DNA from 3 places in the Sphingomonas sp. SORGH_AS_0870 genome. Region 2 is predicted to be linked to each of the others. Evidence: riboswitches for the same ligand, from Rfam matches in the RefSeq annotation. Region 2 holds a riboswitch; each other region holds the start of a gene.
The links. A riboswitch is a leader RNA that binds a small molecule or an ion and turns the genes downstream of it on or off. The one in region 2 is predicted to bind cobalamin.

Region 1: it holds a riboswitch for cobalamin, as region 2 does, so the genes downstream of both, QE363_RS16460 (DUF1636 domain-containing protein) here and QE363_RS08260 (hotdog domain-containing protein) in region 2, are expected to answer to the same signal.
Region 3: it holds a riboswitch for cobalamin, as region 2 does, so the genes downstream of both, QE363_RS16570 (HoxN/HupN/NixA family nickel/cobalt transporter) here and QE363_RS08260 (hotdog domain-containing protein) in region 2, are expected to answer to the same signal.

The regions. Positions count from the first base shown of each region.
Region 1 is NZ_JAVIYW010000002.1:3,550,792-3,556,655, forward strand. Features, by position in the region: gene QE363_RS16455 (DPP IV N-terminal domain-containing protein) at 1-1,689, shown strand, start outside; cobalamin riboswitch at 2,099-2,283, shown strand; gene QE363_RS16460 (DUF1636 domain-containing protein) at 2,375-2,782, shown strand; gene cobT (nicotinate-nucleotide--dimethylbenzimidazole phosphoribosyltransferase) at 2,779-3,789, shown strand; gene QE363_RS16470 (histidine phosphatase family protein) at 3,786-4,343, shown strand; gene cobS (adenosylcobinamide-GDP ribazoletransferase) at 4,340-5,056, shown strand; gene QE363_RS16480 (cobyric acid synthase) at 5,041-5,864, opposite strand, start outside.
Region 2 is NZ_JAVIYW010000002.1:1,676,165-1,682,028, forward strand. Features, by position in the region: gene QE363_RS08240 (TonB-dependent receptor) at 1-405, opposite strand, end outside; gene QE363_RS08245 (OsmC family protein) at 481-1,686, opposite strand; partial or broken gene QE363_RS08250 (hypothetical protein) at 2,077-2,199, shown strand; gene QE363_RS08255 (hypothetical protein) at 2,209-2,436, shown strand; gene QE363_RS08260 (hotdog domain-containing protein) at 2,712-2,894, opposite strand; cobalamin riboswitch at 3,000-3,199, opposite strand; cobalamin riboswitch at 3,341-3,564, shown strand; gene QE363_RS08265 (putative oxygenase MesX) at 3,689-4,672, shown strand; gene QE363_RS08270 (methionine synthase) at 4,702-5,730, shown strand.
Region 3 is NZ_JAVIYW010000002.1:3,572,970-3,578,833, forward strand. Features, by position in the region: gene cobN (cobaltochelatase subunit CobN) at 1-38, opposite strand, end outside; gene cobW (cobalamin biosynthesis protein CobW) at 44-1,081, opposite strand; cobalamin riboswitch at 1,262-1,463, opposite strand; gene QE363_RS16570 (HoxN/HupN/NixA family nickel/cobalt transporter) at 1,486-2,556, opposite strand; cobalamin riboswitch at 2,721-2,923, opposite strand; gene QE363_RS16575 (septal ring lytic transglycosylase RlpA family protein) at 3,033-3,599, shown strand; tRNA gene QE363_RS16580 (tRNA-Pro) at 3,801-3,877, opposite strand; gene yajC (preprotein translocase subunit YajC) at 4,070-4,420, shown strand; gene secD (protein translocase subunit SecD) at 4,425-5,864, shown strand, end outside.

The DNA.
Region 1 (5,864 bases), 1.9 Mb from region 2:
TTGTGGCGGTCCCAGGACGGCAGCCCCGCCAATTTCTACGATCCCGAGACGATCGCCTGGAGCCCGGACGGCCAGCATGTCGCGCTCCAGCGCGTCCGCCCCGGCTATCCCCGCATGGTCACCCGCGTCCTCGCCGCGCCACCGGGCAAGGTCCAGCCCGAGGTCGTCCAGCAACTCTATCCCAAGCCCGGCGACGCGGTGGACCAGGAGGCACCCGTCCTGTTCCGCGTCGCCGACGGCAAGCGGACCGAGATCGACCCGTCGCTGTTCGCAAATGCCTATACCCTGTCGGCCCCGGCCTGGCGGGCCGATGGCAGGAGCTTCGCCTTCGACGATCTGAAGCGCGGCTTCGGCGAGGCGAAGATCATCGCGGTCGATGCCGACACCGGCAAGGCGCATGCCGCCGTGACCGAAACCGCGAAGACCTTCGTCTTTCGCGACCGCATCTGGTCGCACGACGTGAAGGATATGGGCCGCGAGATTCTCTGGGCGTCGGAGCGGGACGGCTGGCGGCATCTCTATATGATCGACGGCACGACCGGCCGGATCGTTCGCCAGATCACCAAGGGCCAATGGATCGTCCGCGACATCGCCAAGGTCGATGACGACAAGCGCCAGATCTGGTTCTCGGCCAGCGGCTTCGTGCCCGGCGAAGACCCTTATTATAAGCAATGGTTCCGGGTCGATTTCGACGGCCGTAACCTGACCCGGCTGACCCAGGAGAATGCGACGCACGAGGTCCGCTTCTCCCCCGACATGACGACCTATGTGGACGTCTATTCGCGCACCGACCTGCCGGAGACGATGGAACTGCACGACGCGCGCGACGGCCGCCTGATCCAGACGCTGGAGAAAGGCGACATCACCGCGCTGACCGCCGCCGGGTTCCGCCCGCCGGAGCGCTTCACCGCCAAGGGCCGCGACGGCCGGACCGATATTTACGGCCTAGTCGTCCGCCCGCACGATTACGACCCGGGCAAACGCTATCCGGTGATCGAGAACATCTATGCCGGGCCGCATGACAGCTTCGTGCCCAAGGCCTTCTGGCCGTTCGGCGGCTTTTCGGGCGGCGACAAGGTCATGGGGATGCAGCAGCTCGCCGATCTGGGCTTCATCGTGGTGATGATCGACGGCATGGGCACCGCCAACCGCTCCAAGGCGTTCCACGACGTCGCCTGGAAGAACCTGGCCGATAGCGGCTTTCCCGACCGGATCGCCTGGATGAAGGCGCTGGCGGCGAAGGACCCCGCCGTCGATCTTTCCCGCGTCGGCATCTATGGCGGCTCGGCGGGCGGGCAGAGCACGCTGAACGCGCTGTTGTTCCACCCCGATTTCTACAAGGCCGGGGTCGCCTATGCCGGGTGTTTCGACAACCGGATGGACAAGATCGACTGGAACGAACAATGGCTCGGCTATCCGGTCGACCAGAGCTATCTGGACGCGTCGGGCGTGGTCCATGCGCACCAGTTGCAGGGCAAGCTGATGCTGGTCGTCGGCGAACAGGACTCCAATGTCGATCCCGCCAGCACGACCCAGGTGGTCGATGCGCTGATCAAGGCGGACAAGGATTTCGACCTGCTGGTCATCCCCGGCGGCGAGCATACCGCCGGGCGCAGCACCGGCCCGGTGGCCTATGCGATGCGACGGCAATATGCCTTTTTCCTGAAGGCCTTGCGCGGGGAGGAGTGAATTCCTCCCCTGCAAGGGGAGGGGGACCAGCGAAGCTGGTGGAGGGGTGTCCCCCTATCCAGAGTGCGACACCCCTCCGTCAGGCCTTACGGCCTGCCACCTCCCCTAGACATTCAGCAATGCCTTTCCTTCCCTCGCCCCTCGCAGAGGGGAGAGGGTTGCGCAGACTTGGTCTTTGCGAGAGCAAAGGCTTAGTCGGAGCTGGGTGAGGGGTGGGCGCTCGCGAAGCGAGCGCGCGAGCCTTTCGGCTCGCTCAACCCCTCACCCAAGCTGCGCTAGCCAGCAGGCTGGCAAGCTTCGCTAACCCTCTCCCCTGTCCAGGGGAGAGGGGAAGAAGACGCAATTCCGAATGTCGATCCCCCTGGCAGGGGAGGAATTAGCGGTGTTGCCTCCCGCCCTCCCCGCGCCTATCGCTCCGCCCGCGACAGGTTCCCCTCGGGGATGAAAAGGGAATGGGGTGCAACGCCCCGGCTGCCCCTGCAACTGTAAGCGGCGAGCCATCCGCCATCACGCCATTGGGGTTCGCCCCCGAGAAGGCGGCGGACCGGCACCGACCCGCGAGCCAGGAGACCTGCCCGTCGCGGTCGTCTTTCGGCCGGTCAAGGTGTACCGGGCGGACGGGGCTATCCCCTCGCGCGACGACAGCGCCTTTGTGGAGACATGCCCCGATGACCGAGCCCTGTTCATGCTGAAACCCGCCGCGAACGGCCCCGCCGTGGTCGCCTGCAACACCTGTCGCCTGTCCGACGACGCGCGCGAGGACGCCGAAGGGCGGCGCGGCGGCGCGCTGCTGGTCGAGGCGTTGCGCGCGGTGAAAGCCTCCGACCCGGCCTATGCGGATGTGGCGGTCGAGGAGATGCCCTGCCTCTTTGCCTGCCAGTCCTTCTGCACGGTCCATCTTCGCTGCCCCGGCAAGGTCGGCTATGTGATGGGCAAATTCGCCCCGGACGAGGAGGCCGCGCGCGCGATCCTGGACTATGCGCGCGCCTATGCCGACAGCGACTGGGGACAGGTGCCGTACAAGCAATGGCCGCAAGGGGTGAAGGGCCATTTCCTGACCCGCACGCCGCCCGAGGGATTCATCGTCGAATGACCGCTTTCCCGACCATCGCCAGCTTCGAGACGACCCTGGCCGTGTTGCCCGCGCCGGATACCGGCGCGCGCGACGCCGCCGCGCGGCGGCAGGGACAGCTGACCAAGCCGCCGGGCTCGCTCGGGCGGCTGGAGGACATCGCGATCTTTCTGGCCGGATGGCAGGGGCGCGAGCGGCCCCGGATCGATCGCGGGCGCGCGGTGATCTTCGCGGGCAATCACGGCGTGGTCGCACGCGGGGTCAGCGCCTTTCCGGCGGAAGTGACTGCGCAGATGGTCGCCAATTTCGCCGCCGGGGGCGCCGCGATCAACGCGCTGGCCGCCGCCGCCGGGCTGGAGCTGTCGGTCGTGCCGCTCGACCTCGACCGGCCGACGGTCGACTTCACCACCGGCCCGGCGATGAGCGAGGCGGAATGCCTGGCCGCGCTGTCGGCGGGGGCGGCGGCGGTCGGCGATGCCGACCTGCTGGTGCTGGGCGAGATGGGGATCGGCAACACGACCCCCGCCGCCGCGCTGGCCGCCGCCAGTTTCGGGGGCGATCCCGCCGACTGGGTCGGTCCCGGCACCGGGGTGGATGCACGCGGCCTGTCGCGCAAGGCGGCGGTGGTGGCCGAGGGGCTGGCGCTGCACCACGAGCATCTGACCAGCGCGTTCGAGCTGCTGCGCCGTCTGGGCGGGCGGGAGATCGCGGCGATGGCGGGCGCGATCCTGACGGCACGTACCCGCGGCGTACCGGTGGTGCTGGACGGCTTCATCGGCACCGCCGCGATCGCGCCGCTGGCACTGGTCAATCCCGCGATCACCGCCCATTGCCTGGCGGGCCATTGCTCGGCGGAGCCTGGCCATATTCGGCTGCTCGACCGGCTGGACCTTGTGCCGATCCTGTCGCTGAACATGCGGCTGGGCGAAGCGAGCGGCGCGGCGGTGGCGGTCCAGGTCATCCGCGCGGCGCTGGCGGCGCATGACGGCATGGCGACCTTTGCCGAGGCGGGCGTGGCGAGCGCGTGAGCGCGTTTCGCCTGCATCTGCTTCGGCATGGCGAGCCCGAGGCGGCGGGGCGAATGCTGGGGCGCACCGACAGCCCGGCGACGGTCGAGGGCATCGCCGCCTGCGCCGCGCGCGGACGCGATCTGGCGGTGACCCGGCGGATCAGTTCGCACCTGTCGCGCGCGCGCGCCTGTGTCGAGGCGATCGGGCCCGCCACGGTCGATCCCCGCTGGCGCGAACTGGATTTCGGCGACTGGGACGGGCTGGCGCCCGAAGCGATCGACCGGACCGCGCTCGGCCGGTTCTGGGACGATCCCGATGCCGCCCCTCCGCCGGGCGGGGAGCGCTGGTCCGATCTGGTCGCGCGCGTCGCGGCGGCCATCGCCGAGCTGCCGCCCGAACCGACGCTGGTCGTCACCCATGGCGGCGCGATGCGCGCGGCGCTGCATATCCTGTGCGGGTTCGACCGCCGCACCGTCTGGGCCTTTGCGCTGCCCTATGCCAGCCTGTTGACGCTGGAGGTGTGGGACGGCCGCCCCCGCGCGGCGCAGGTGACGGGTCTGGTCACGGCATGAAAGCGCTGATCCTCGCGCTCGGTTTCCTGACCCGCCTGCCCATGCCGCGCGTCGCAGCGGACGAGGCGGATTTCGCGGCGGCGATCCGGCTCTATCCGGTCGCCGGACTGGTCGTCGGGGCGATCGTCGCGGCGGCCGCCTGGCTGGGCGCGCGGTTCGATCCCTGGGCGGGGGCGCTGGCGGGGCTGGCGGCCTGGGTCTGGGTGACGGGGGCGCTGCATCTCGACGGGCTGGCGGACCTGGCCGATGGGCTGGGCGCGGCGCATGGCGACCGGTCGCGGCTGCTGGCGGTGATGGCCGAGCCGCAGATCGGCAGCTTCGGCGTCGTGGCGCTCGCCATGCAGCTTCTCGCCAAGCTGGTGCTGCTCCACGCAATGCCCGCCCGCGCCTGGCCGATGCTCGCGCTGATCCCGGCGGCGGCGCGGGTCGGTCCGCTGGTCTGGGCGCGCGTCCTGCCGCCGTTGCGCCCCGGCGGGCTGGGGGCGATGGTGGCGCGCGCGGTGCGGCCGTTCGACATGATCGCCTGGCTGATGGCGGCGGTCCTATTGGGTCTGGCCTGTCCGCCCATCGCCGTCACGCCGCTGCTGATCCTGCCGCTGTCGTTCTGGTTCCGGCAAAGGCTGGGCGGCGTGACCGGCGATGTGCACGGCGCCGGGATCGAGCTGACCGAGACCGGCCTGCTGATCGTCGCCCTCCTCTATCTGGCGGCCTGAGCGATCCGCAACAGCGCGTCGCAATCGACATGCGCCTCCAGCACGGCGGCGATGGCGTCGAGCGCGGCGTTTACATCGGCGCGGTGATCGGGCCCCGCCCCCGCCACGCCGATCCGCGCCAGCCACGCCGCGCGCTGCCCCGCCTCGCCCAGCAGGCCATGGACATAGCTGCCCGCGACCAGCCCGTCGGCGCTCATCGCACCCTCCGCCCGGCCATCGGCGAGGTGCCCGACGGGACGTGTGGCATCCGGCCCCTCAGTCCGGCCAAGGTGAATCTCATAACCGGAAAAGACCGCGCCCAGCGCCTCGCCCGTTACCGGCCGCACCGTCTTTTCGCCGGTCAGCACCGTCTCGACATCCAGCAGCCCCAGCCCCGCGACGCTGCCCGCCGGGCCCTCGACGCCATCCGGATCGGCCACCCGCCGCCCGAGCATCTGATAGCCGCCGCACAGGCCCAGCACCGGCCGCCCGCGCCGATGATGCGCGGCGATGTCGATATCCCACCCCTGCGCGCGGACGAAGGCCAGATCGGCGATGGTCGTCTTCGATCCCGCCAGCACGATCATCGCGGCATCGGGAATCGGCTGGCCGGGGCGGACCATGACCAGATCGACCTGGGGTTCGAGGCGCAGCGGATCGAGATCGTCGAAATTGGCGATGCGCGGGGTGATCGGACAGGCGATGACCACCCGCCCCCCAGCCCCGGCGGCGGGCCGCTCCAGCGCCACCGCATCCTCGCTCGGCAGGCGGCGCGCGTCCGCCAGCCACGGGATCAGCCCCAGCGAATGCCAGCCGGTATGCCCGGCGA
Region 2 (5,864 bases):
GTCCCGCAGCGGTACGCCGTTGTAGAGTTGGGTCCGTACCGCCGCGCCGCGTACCGTCACCCATTGCGAATGGATATTGTAGCGGCTGCCGCCGTCGCGGGTCACGCTGGCATCACCGACGAAATAGTCGGCGGTGGTCAGCGCGCGCAGTTTCTCGATATCGTCGCTGTCGACGCTGGTGATCGAGAACGGCGTTTCGAGGTTCGAGCGGGTGCCGAGCGCGCCGCCGCTGATTTCCTTCTGCTGCTTGCGGCCGTTAACGACGATGTCGCTGTCGGGACTTTCCTTCGCTTCCTCCGTCTTCGCGGCGTCGGTGCGCGGCGGTGTGCCATCGAGCGGTTCGGCAAAGGCGGACGGTGCGGCTAGGAATGCGGTCGCCGCCAGCAAAAAGGCGCAGTTCTTCATGATTCCCCCCAAGGATAAGATGTGATGTCGGCACCGTCTGCGGTGCAGATCGCGGACGTGCGCCGCGCCGGCGCTTCAGCGCGCCGCGGTAGCCATCTGCGATTCGTACCGGCCGCGTACGATCCGGCCGGCGATCGACTGCGGATCGCGCAACAGGTTGTAGATCGGGCAGGACGCCTCGACTGCGTCGCGCAATCCATCGATCCGCGCGGCCGGTTCGGGCGATGCGATCGCCACAGTATAGGCGATGTCGCGGAACCGGGCCGCCGTCGCCCCGTCGCCGCGCGGCGGCAGGACCGCGCGGGTGCGCACTTCCAGGCCATCCAGCACGATGTTGCGTTTCGCGGCCTCGATCTCGAAGATATGGGTCATGCAGGTCGCGAGCACGCCGACCAGATGCTCTTCGACCGTCGGGGCGAGGCCGTTACCCGCGCGGTCCGCCCGGCTGTCGTGCAGGATATGGTAATTGCCCTTGCCGGTCCGGGTGGTGCGCAGGCCGCTGTGCGGTTCGATACGGGCATGGGCGCGCAGCCCGGTCGGCGGCGCGGCGGTGCCGGCGGCGGAGGCCTGCGCCAGTCGCGCGATCGCCTGGCGCTTTTCGACCAGGAAATCGCGCAGTCCGGGCGGCGCACCGGCATCGGGTTGCGCCGCGCTGACGGTCAATCCGACCGGACCGTGGGCGATCGCCTGCGGATCGCGCACGGCGGCCAGCACCGGCGATGCGCGTTCAACATCCTGCCGCAGCGATTCGAGGTCGGCGTCGCTGGCCGACGACGCGATATAGGCGGTGTAGGCAAGGTTGCGGGGATAGGACACCTTGCGCGTGCGGGCGATTTCGGGGGCGTCTGGGTGACTGGTCAGGACGATGTCGATCGCGTCGACGGGCAGCTTGCGCCGTGCTGCCTGGGTCGCGAATTCGTCGGCCAGCGCGCTGGCCAACACCGCCGCGAACGTGTCCCACGATCCCGCGCCCAGATCATAGCCGGCATAGCCGCGGTCGCTATCACTCAAATACTGGAAATCGCCGATCCGCAGGCGTCGTACGCCCGAACGGCTTTCCGCCGTGGCCCGCGTTTCGATGACCTGCTCCACATCGGGGCTTGCCTGCGCCGCACGTCGGCGGGCCAGCACCTGCTCGAGCGACGGGTCGGCGTCCGGTTCGGACGCGAACGTCGGCGACGGGACGGTTGCCAGCATGGCGATACCCGCCAGCACGGCGATCGCACCCCGATGCGAACGTCGTTCGTGTCGTACGGCGCGCGGCCGCAATCGGTTCGGCATGACCCGTTCCCCCTATGATTCTGATCTGGCGCGGCGGCCCTCTCCCCGGACCGATGCATGACCGTCGCGGCCCCGTCTGAGTGCCTCGCGAACCAGGCAAGCTTAGGTCGCCGGCCGGCTTCCCGGAACAAATCATATCTATCAAGTAGGAATAAAAGGGATTGCTGTCACTCGGCCGGTTTCGAGCGGATATGGCTCACCCGTTGTGGGGTAGAGTAAGCCTCTTCATGGAGGGGCTGTTGCACGCTTGCGGTAGAGAGCCGACGCGACTGTGTCCGGCTTCATCGGAGCCGGAGTCATACTTGGCGCGGCGGAATCGATCGGGACACCGGCTGCGGTCAAGTCCGCTGCCACCTATTCGAACAGAAGGACCGGCCAATCGCGCTCGGCATCGGTGATACCGCGCCTAATATTGGTGCGCTCATCACCCCGCTGGCGATCCCGGCGCTCGCGGTCGCATTCGGGTGGCAGGCGGCGTTCCTCGTCGCAGGCGCGCTGGGGTTGGTGTGGGTGGCGGCGTGGTTGACCGTCAAACTGCCGCCGCCGCTCCCCGACGGCGAAGGATCGACGCGGATAGGGGCGTTCGCCACCCTCTGGGCCAAGCGCCTCGGTGCCACGGTGACCGGGACCTTGGGATCGGACACCAAGGCCGCGATCGCAATCTCGCATGGGCTCGATCCGGTGATCTTCGGGCGTGACGCTGACTTCGCGGCCGAAGTGCCCATCATGCAAAGCGCGTCGCCGCCATAGAGGGTGCCGCAATGGTTGGTCTGGTTCGGGAAGATCATGTCGACCATTCGCAACGGCTGCGCCGCATCTCTCGGAACCGTCTCACCAATCGGGGGCAGAGGGTCTTCGCTTCCGACGGCAATGAGCGTGAACCGACCACGGGTACATAGCCGTCGTAGGCCTGATACCGGTGCCTCCGCGATCAGTTCGACCTCGACGTCGAGCGATTTCCGGCCGCCCCCACGACACGGCCCGTCACCTCCACCATGTCTCCGATCTTGGCTGGCGCTGCGAAATCAATTTTTTTCCGACAACGCGGTGACGAAGGCAGCACGGCCGTGACGAGACGCTGCAAGGAAGGCGATTTTGTCCATGTGCTCCAAAGCCACCCCACCGAATAATGTACCGTGGTGATTAGCATCGCCGGGAAAGACCATGTCGATCAGCTGGATGGGGGTGCTGCGGTATTCCTGTGACATCCTGATCCTCAATCATTCGCGAGGGCATCCAGACGCCAGCGGCCAACGGGAGAGGTGTACCTCTTCCCGCAGCAACGCAGCGGCCAGACCGGGCACCCCGCCGGTGGTCGCTATGGCGTCGAAGGCAGGTCTCCTGGCTTGCAGGTCGTCATGAAACCCCGGCCTTCCCGGCACCCAGGCGCCAGTGACACACGAGGGCATTTCTATTCGCCGCTTACAGTTGCGGGGGCAGCATCGGCATCGAACCGATTTCCCGTCTTAGGCTTCGGCCATCCGGCGAAGGAACCTTGACCGTGCCGGGGTCGCAGAAAACGTCCCTTCAGGTCAAGATCAGGGGGCCGACAGCGCATGGCGTGACCGACGTCACACGATCACGACGGCGCCTCGAACGGGATCAAGATATAAAGATATCTTTATATGGTCGTTGACTCCATCGGACTGATGGTGTTCAACGACTATGTCGAGGTTCCCCATCCCAGGCGTGGCGATGGGGCTAAGACGGGAAGCCGGTGGTGTCCTTTGGGGCAGAATCCGGCGCTGCCCCCGCAACTGTAAGCGGCGAGTGGCGGCTCCATTTCGTGTCACTGGGTTCCCGCAAGGAGCCTGGGAAGGCCGGAGCCACCGCGTTGACCCGTGAGCCAGGAGACCTGCCTTCGACGCCATAACGTTCCTCGGACGGGGGTTCCTCCGGTGGATCGCGCTTGATGCGACGGTCCGTGGCTTGCCGCCATCCGGGCCTGTTCACGCCTCGCGCGCTTTCGCCTGACCTCCCGCCCGCAAAACCTGGGTGAGTCATGACGAATAGCGGGTTCACATTCTCGATCAGCCATATCCCGTTCGACGAGGATTATCGTCCCGCCGACAACACGCGCATCACCACCAACTTCGCCAATCTCGCGCGTGGGGACAGCCGCCAGAAGAATCTGCGCAACACGCTGGTGATGATCGACCACCGCTTCAACGCGCTGATGCACTGGGATAACCCCAGGGGCGATCGCTATACGCTGGAGCTGACAATCGTCTCGGCCGCGCTCACGCTCGGGGACGGCGCGGACGACGAAGCGTTTCCGCTGATCGAAATCCTGCACACCACCGTGACCGACCGGATCAGCGGCGAGCGCAGCGATGGCATGATCGGCAACAACTTCTCGTCCTATATTCGCGATTACGACTTCAGCGTCGTCCTGCCCGATCACCTGAAGGCCGGGGGTGGCGGCGCGCCGGAGGGGTTCGGCGATCTGCATGGCAACCTGTTCAAGCATTTCCTTGGATCGAGCGCCTACCGCGACCACTTCCGCAAACCCCCGGTCATCTGCCTCAGCGTATCGAGCAAGGGGGTCTATCGCCGGACCGCCAACGTACACCCGATCCTGGGCGTCGAGTATCGCAACGACAAATTCTCATCCACGGATCAGTATTTTGCGAAGATGGGCATGAAGGTGCGATATTTCATGCCGCCACACAGCGTCGCGCCGTTCGCCTTCTACCACATCGGCGATCTGGTCAGCGACTACACCAACCTCGAACTCGCCAGCACCATCGCGACGATGGAGACGTTCCAGAAGATCTATCGCCCGGAAATCTACAACGCGAACTCGGTCGCGGCGGAGCATTATCAGCCGAGCCTGAGGTATCAGGACTATTCGCTGACCCGCATCGTCTACGATCGCGAGGAACGCAGCCGCCTCGCCGTCGAGCAGGGCAAATTCGCCGAAGAGCATTTCATCAAGCCGCATTGGCCCGCGCTTCAGCGCTGGTCCGCGACCTGCGGACTCTGATCCCTACCCACACGACAGGTATTTGCATCATGACGACATTGTTGCCGACGACGACCGCAGGCAGTCTGCCCAAGCCATTCTGGCTGGCCCAGCCTGAGACCCTGTGGTCGCCGTGGAAGCTGGAGGGCGAGGAACTGGTCGCGGGCAAGCAGGATGCGCTGCGCCTGGCAGTCGACGATCAGCGGCAGGCCGGCATCGACATCCTGGGGGACGGCGAGCAGACCCGCCAACACTTCGTCACGACGTTCATCGAGCATCTGGACGGCGTCGATTTCGAGAAGCGCGAGACGGTGCGCATCCGCAACCGCTATGACGCCAGCGTGCCGACGGTCGTCGGCGCCGTCTCGCGGCCGACGTCGGTGTTCGTCGATGACGCCCGTTTCCTGCGCGCCCAGACCGATCAGCCGATCAAGTGGACGCTGCCCGGGCCGATGACGATGATCGACACCCTGTACGACGCCCATTACCAGAGCCGGCAGAAGCTGGCATGGGAGTTCGCCCGCATCCTCAATGCGGAAGCCCGCGAGCTGGAAGCGGCTGGCGTCGACATCATCCAGTTCGACGAACCCGCCTTCAACGTATTCTTCGACGAAGCGAACGACTGGGGCATCGCCACGCTGGAGCGCGCGGCCGAAGGGCTGAAGGCCGAGACCGCTGTCCACATCTGCTATGGCTATGGCATCAAGGCCAATACCGACTGGAAGAAGACTCTGGGTTCCGAATGGCGCCAGTATGAGGAGACCTTCCCCAACCTCCAGAGGTCGAAGATTGATATCATCTCGCTCGAATGCCAGAACTCGCACGTGCCGATGGACCTGATCGAACTGATCCGGGGCAAGAAGGTGATGGTTGGTGCGATCGACGTCGCGACGGACACGATCGAGACACCGGAACAGGTCGCCGACACGCTGCGCAAAGCGCTGCGCTTCGTCGATGCCGACAAGCTCTTGCCCGCGACCAATTGCGGGATGGCGCCGCTGGCGCGCAACGTCGCACGGGGCAAGCTGAAGGCGCTGGGTGCTGGCGCGGAAATCGTACGTCGAGAGATACTCAGCTGATCACGGCGGTTGGATCGCCAGCGCGGGATGGGTCCCAGGCTGGCGAGAAGCGCCTACCTGTGGCACCTGCAAGATTGCCCATAGCTGCCCTATCGGGCGATCGACATTGGCGGACAATCACCTACCACTTTGTC
Region 3 (5,864 bases), 1.9 Mb from region 2:
TCCTCCAGCCCATGGCTCTCGCGAAAGACGAGATGCACTGCGCTTAGCCCTTCAGCACGCCCTCGATCGCGGCACGGTCGATCCGGTCATGCTCGGCGATGACGACCAGCCGGGTGCCGCGTGGCTCGCCCGCACCCCAGGGGCGGTCGTAGCTGGTGCGCACCCGGCGGCCGACCGCCTGGACCAGCAGCCGCATCGGCTTGCCCGCGACCGCCGCATAACCCTTTACGCGCAGGATATCCTGCTGCTCGGCGAGCGTGACGATGCGCGCGGCAATCGCCTCGGGGCTCTCCACCTCGCCCAGCATCACCGAGAGGCTGTCGAAATCGTCATGCTCGTGATCGTCCGCGCCGTCATGGTGCGAGGGGCGCGCGGCGATGTCGTCCTCGGCGGCGGCTTCCAGGCCCAGCACGATCTCGGCAGAGACGATGCCGTCGACCGCCTCGACCATGGGCAGCGGGCGCGGGGCCTCGGCGGCGATGATCTCGCGCGCCCTGGCGACGTCCTCCGCCCCCGCCAGATCGGCCTTGGTCAAGAGGACGAGGTCGGCGCACGCCAGCTGATCCTCGAACACCTCGGACAACGGCGTTTCATGGTCCAGGCTGGGATCGGCGGCACGCTGCGCCTCCACCGCGTCGAGATCGGGGGCGAAGCGGCCCGCCGCGACGGCCTCCGCATCGGCCAGTGCCACCACGCCGTCGACAGTGATGCGCGAGCGGATCGCGGGCCAGTCGAACGCCTTGAGCAGCGGCTTGGGCAGCGCGAGCCCTGAGGTCTCGATCAGGATGTGATCGGGGCGCGGCTCCATCGCGAGCAGCTTTTCGACCGTCGGGATGAAATCGTCGGCGACGGTGCAGCAGATACAGCCATTGGCCAGCTCGACGATATTCTCCGCCGGGCAGTCGGGGATGGCGCAGCTTTGGAGGATGTCGCCATCGACGCCCAGCGTGCCGAATTCGTTGACGACGACCGCCAGGCGGCGACCGCCGGCGTTGCGGATCAGGTGGCTGATGAGCGTGGTTTTTCCGGCGCCCAGAAAGCCGGTGACGATGGTGACGGGGACCTTGCTGAGGTCACGCATGCTATTTCTCCGACGCGCCGGACGAGCGAGCGCGGACACGGGACCGATCGCCGGAGCGGTGACGGACGGGCGCAGTCGAATGCGTCCGCCCCGCGTGTCGGCGACCGATGCGGCCCCGGCCGCATGGCTTCGTCGCTCCCCGACGGAGAACCGTGCCCCGACCACCCCCTGGGTCCAGGCAAGAGCGACCATGACGCCGGCAGGTCTCCTGGCTCGCGGGTCAAAGCGAGGGGATGCGCCTTCCCGGATCGCTCCAGTGGCCGTGCCTCCGATGGGGCACCAGCATCGCTCGCTCGCCGCTTACAGTTGCAGGGACAGCCGGGGATTTGCACCCCATTCCCGTTTCAAAGCCCCAAGGGGCACCGGCGCGATCTTCGGGGCGTTTCGGCCCCGATGTGCGGCATTTATCCCGCCGCGCCGGGCTTGGCAATTCGCGCCTCCATCGCGGCGAACCCGCGCCAGCGATAGAGGAGGAAACTCGCGCCCCAGCAGATCACGAACAGCCCGACGATGGCGAAGCCCAGCACGTTGAAATGCTCCGACAGCGCCCCCGCATAGCGGAACGGCCCCGCCGTCCAGCCGAACCGCTCGGCGAGCAGCGCGGTCGCCTGGATGCCGCCGATCACCAGCGCGACCAGCGCCGAGACCAGGGTGATCGTCATGTTGTAATAGAGCTTGCGAAGCGGATGGACGAACGCCCATTCATACGCGCCCAGCATCACCAGCCCGTCGGCGGTATCGATCAGCGCCATGCCCACCGCGAACAGCACGGGAAAGACCAGGATCGTCGCCAGCGACACGCCGTCCGCCGCATGCGCGCCCGACAGGCCGAGAATGGCGACCTCGGTCGCAGTGTCGAAACCCAGCCCGAACAGGAAGCCGAGCGGCGCCATGTGCCAGCTCCGCCGGATCAGCCGGAACAGCGGACGGAAGAGGCGCGACAACGGCCCCTGCCCCGAAAACATCATCGCGGCATCCGCCTCCGCCATCGGCTCGCCGCGCGCGACCCGGCGGAACCGGGTCCAGACATCGCGCAGGATGATCAGGTTCATGATCGCGATGGCGAACAGGAAACTCGCCGAGACGATGGTGGCGATGGTCCCGCCGCTCTGCCCGAACGCCTCGAAGTCGGACAGGGTGCTGGCGGCCAGCGCGACCGTGGTCGCCGCGATCAGGACGATGGCGGAATGGCCGATCGCGAACCACAGCCCGACCGCGATCGGGCGCTGGCCGTCCTGCATCAGCTTGCGGGTGACATTGTCGATGGCGGCGATGTGGTCGGCATCGACCGCATGGCGCAGCCCCAGGCTATAGGCGAGCAACGCGGTGCCGAGCATCAGGCTGTTGCCCGCGAAGACGCTCAGCGCCCAGCCCCAGACGGCGATATTGACGAAGACCAGCGCGCCCATCAGCAGCGCGACCCGCTTCTTCAGCGGCAACCGGGCGCGCGGCGCTCCGGCATGATGGTAGGACATGGGTGATACCCCCGGCGTCATTGCGACAAGGGCCGAACTCCGCTGTCGCGGTCGCCATCCCACCCCACGGACGCACGCCGGGCGGGATGGCCGATTCGTCTCGGCCGATGGGCGTCGCTCGCATGATACAATATATCCAGCCGGTGACCATCCCCTGGATCGCGGCAAGAGCGACTCGCACCGGCAGGTCTCCTGGCTTGCGGGTCGAAGCGCACGCGACACGGCCTTCCCGGATGGCTCCAGTGGCTGTCCCCTGTCGCAGGGACCGGCGTCGCTCGCTCACCGCTTACAGTTGCAGGGACAGCTGGGGATCTTCACCCCATTCCCGTTTCAAGCCCCGAGGGGCACCGGCGCGATTGACCGGCGGTCGGGCTGAAAGCCGTTGCCGGTCGGCACGGGGATAGTCTGCGGCGGGTGGAGGCGCAAACCGCTTTATCGGGCCGGACGCCCGGCTTAATCCGGATCACATGGTGGATGTGAGAAGATGGCGCCGCTGGGCGCCGGCGGCGGCGTGCCTGGTCGCGGCGTGTTCGGGCGGGAATTACCGGCCGGTCAGCGATTATCCGGTGCGGATCGGCAAGCCCTATACGGTGCGCGGCGTCACCTATGTGCCTGCCGAGGACGCGACCTATGACATGCTGGGCTATGCCAGCTGGTATGGCAGCGAATCGGGCAAGCGCACCGCGAATGGCGAGCGTTTCCGCCCCGGCTGGGCGACGGCGGCGCATACCACCCTGCCGCTGCCCAGCTATGTCGAGGTGACGGCGCTGGATACGGGACGGCGGATCATCGTGCGGGTCAATGATCGCGGGCCGTTCGCGGGATCGTCGCGGATCATCGACCTGTCGCGCGGCGCCGCCGAACAGCTCGGCCTGCGCGCGGTCGGCAAGGCGGCGGTACGGGTGCGGCGGGTGGAGCCGGACGAGAGGGACCGCGAACGCCTGCGCCACGGCAAGGCGGCGCGGCCATTGCCGCCGGTATCGGATGCAGTGCGGGCGAATCTGCTGTCGCAGATCGCGGCGGCGGGCATGACGGTGCGGTAACGCATTTCTCCCCAAGCTCGCTTGGGGAGGGGAACCGCTCGCGTCAGCGAGGGGTGGAGGGGCCGGAGGGACTTGCCCCACCACCACCGCTTCGCGGCGGTCCCCCTCCCCATCTGCGATGGGGAGGAATTAAGGGGTCCAGAAACGAAAAAAGCGGGCTTTCGCCCGCTTCATCGTCGTCCACTGATGTCAGTAGAAGATTGGTCGGGGCGACAGGATTCGAACCTGCGACCCCCACACCCCCAGTGTGATGCGCTACCAGGCTGCGCTACGCCCCGACCGAGCGGCGGCCTCTAGGCGGGTTTTCCGAAGGATGCAAGCCTTGATGTGAAGATAGTGCGCACCCCACATCCGGCGCTCCATTGCGCCTGTTCGCCTGCGATGGTAGCGGGCAGGCTATCCGACATGGGGGCTGGTCGATCGTTCGCGGTCGGCGGGTGCCCGTGCCCATTCAGCATAGACGGGTCCGAATGTTCATTCCCTTCACCGCCCCAGTCGCCGCGATGGCTGCCGCCACCGGGGCCACCGCATCGAGCGGCGCCGCCTCGTTCCTCAGCCTGGCGCCGCTGCTCCTCGTCTTCGTGGTCTTCTATTTCCTGATGATCCGCCCGCAACAGCGCCGCATGAAGACGCTGCAAGCCTCGATCGAGGGGGTCAAGAAGGGCGATCAGGTCACCACGGCGGGCGGCATCGTCGGCAAGGTGACCCGCGTCGAGGACCAGCTGGTCGAGGTCGAGATCGCGCCGAACGTCCGCGTCCGGGTGGTCAAAGCGACGTTGACCGACGTGGTCAATCCGAACGCCAAGCCCGCGAACGACTGACCCGATGCTCGATTTCCCCCGCTGGAAGGTCGCTTCCATCGTCGCGCTGCTGGCGGCCCTGTGCCTGCTGGCGATCCCGAGCTTTCTGCCCGAGAGCGTCACCAACACCTGGGGTTCGATTCCGCACCCGCGTGTGAACAAGGGCCTCGATCTGGCGGGCGGCAGCTATCTGCTGCTGGAGGCGGACACCGCCGACCTCGCCAATTCGCGGCTGGAGACGATGCGCGACCAAGTGGCGGCGGAGATGCGGCGAGGCAATCCGCGCATCGAGATCGGCGACATCTCGGTCCGCGGCGGACAGCTCAGCTTCATGCTGCGCGATCCGACCCAGGTCGATGCGGCGCGTGAGCGGCTGCTGTCGATCACCGGCGGCGGGGCGGGCATGACCGGCCAGCGCGAATGGGACATCCAGGTCGTCGACACCTCGCGCTTCGTGCTGAAGCCGACCCAGGCGGGCCTGACCCAGGCGGTCGACACCGCGATGAAGACCGCGACCGAGGTCGTGCGTCGCCGCATCGACGCGCTGGGCACCAAGGAGCCGACGATCCTTCAGCAGGGCAGCAACCGCATCGTGGTGCAGGTGCCGGGTCTTCAGGATCCGCAACAGCTGAAGGACCTGATCGGCAAGACCGCCAAGCTGGAGTTCAAGCTGGTCGACACGACCGCCAACCCGGCCGAGGTGGTCAAGGGCAACGCCCCCGCCGGCAGCCAGGTCCTGCCCTATCCCGGCAACCCGCTGGGCGCGCCGGTGATCGCGGTCAAGCGGCCGGTCATCATCTCGGGCGACCAGCTGATCGACGCGCAGCAGACCTTCGACCAGCAGACCAATGCGCCGCAGGTGGCGATCACCTTCGACGCGCAGGGCGGTCGCAAGTTCGCGCGGATCACGCAGGAAAATACCGGCAAGCCGTTCGCTATCATCCTCGATGGCCAGGTGCTGTCGGCTCCCAATATCAACGAACCGATCCTGGGCGGTCGTGCCCAGATCATGGGCAACTTCACCGTCGACACCGCCAACCAGCTCGCGATCTCGCTGCGTTCGGGCAAGCTGCCGATCGACCTGAAGGTCGTCGAGGAACGCACCGTCGGCCCCGACCTGGGCGCCGATTCGATCCGCGCCGGTATCCTGGCCTCGGCGATCGCGGCGGTCGCCGTCATCGTCTTCATGACCGTCACCTATGGTCGGTTCGGCATCTATGCGAACATCGCGGTCGTCATCAACGTACTGGTCATCCTGGCGGTCATGGCAATGCTGAACGCGACGCTGACCCTGCCGGGTATCGCGGGCTTCATCCTGACCATCGGCACCGCGGTCGACGCCAACGTGCTGATCAACGAGCGTATCCGCGAGGAACGCAGGCGCGGGCGAAGCGTCATCCAGTCGGTCGAGCTGGGCTATAAGGAAGCCAGCCGCACCATCTTCGAGGCGAACGTGACCCACGCC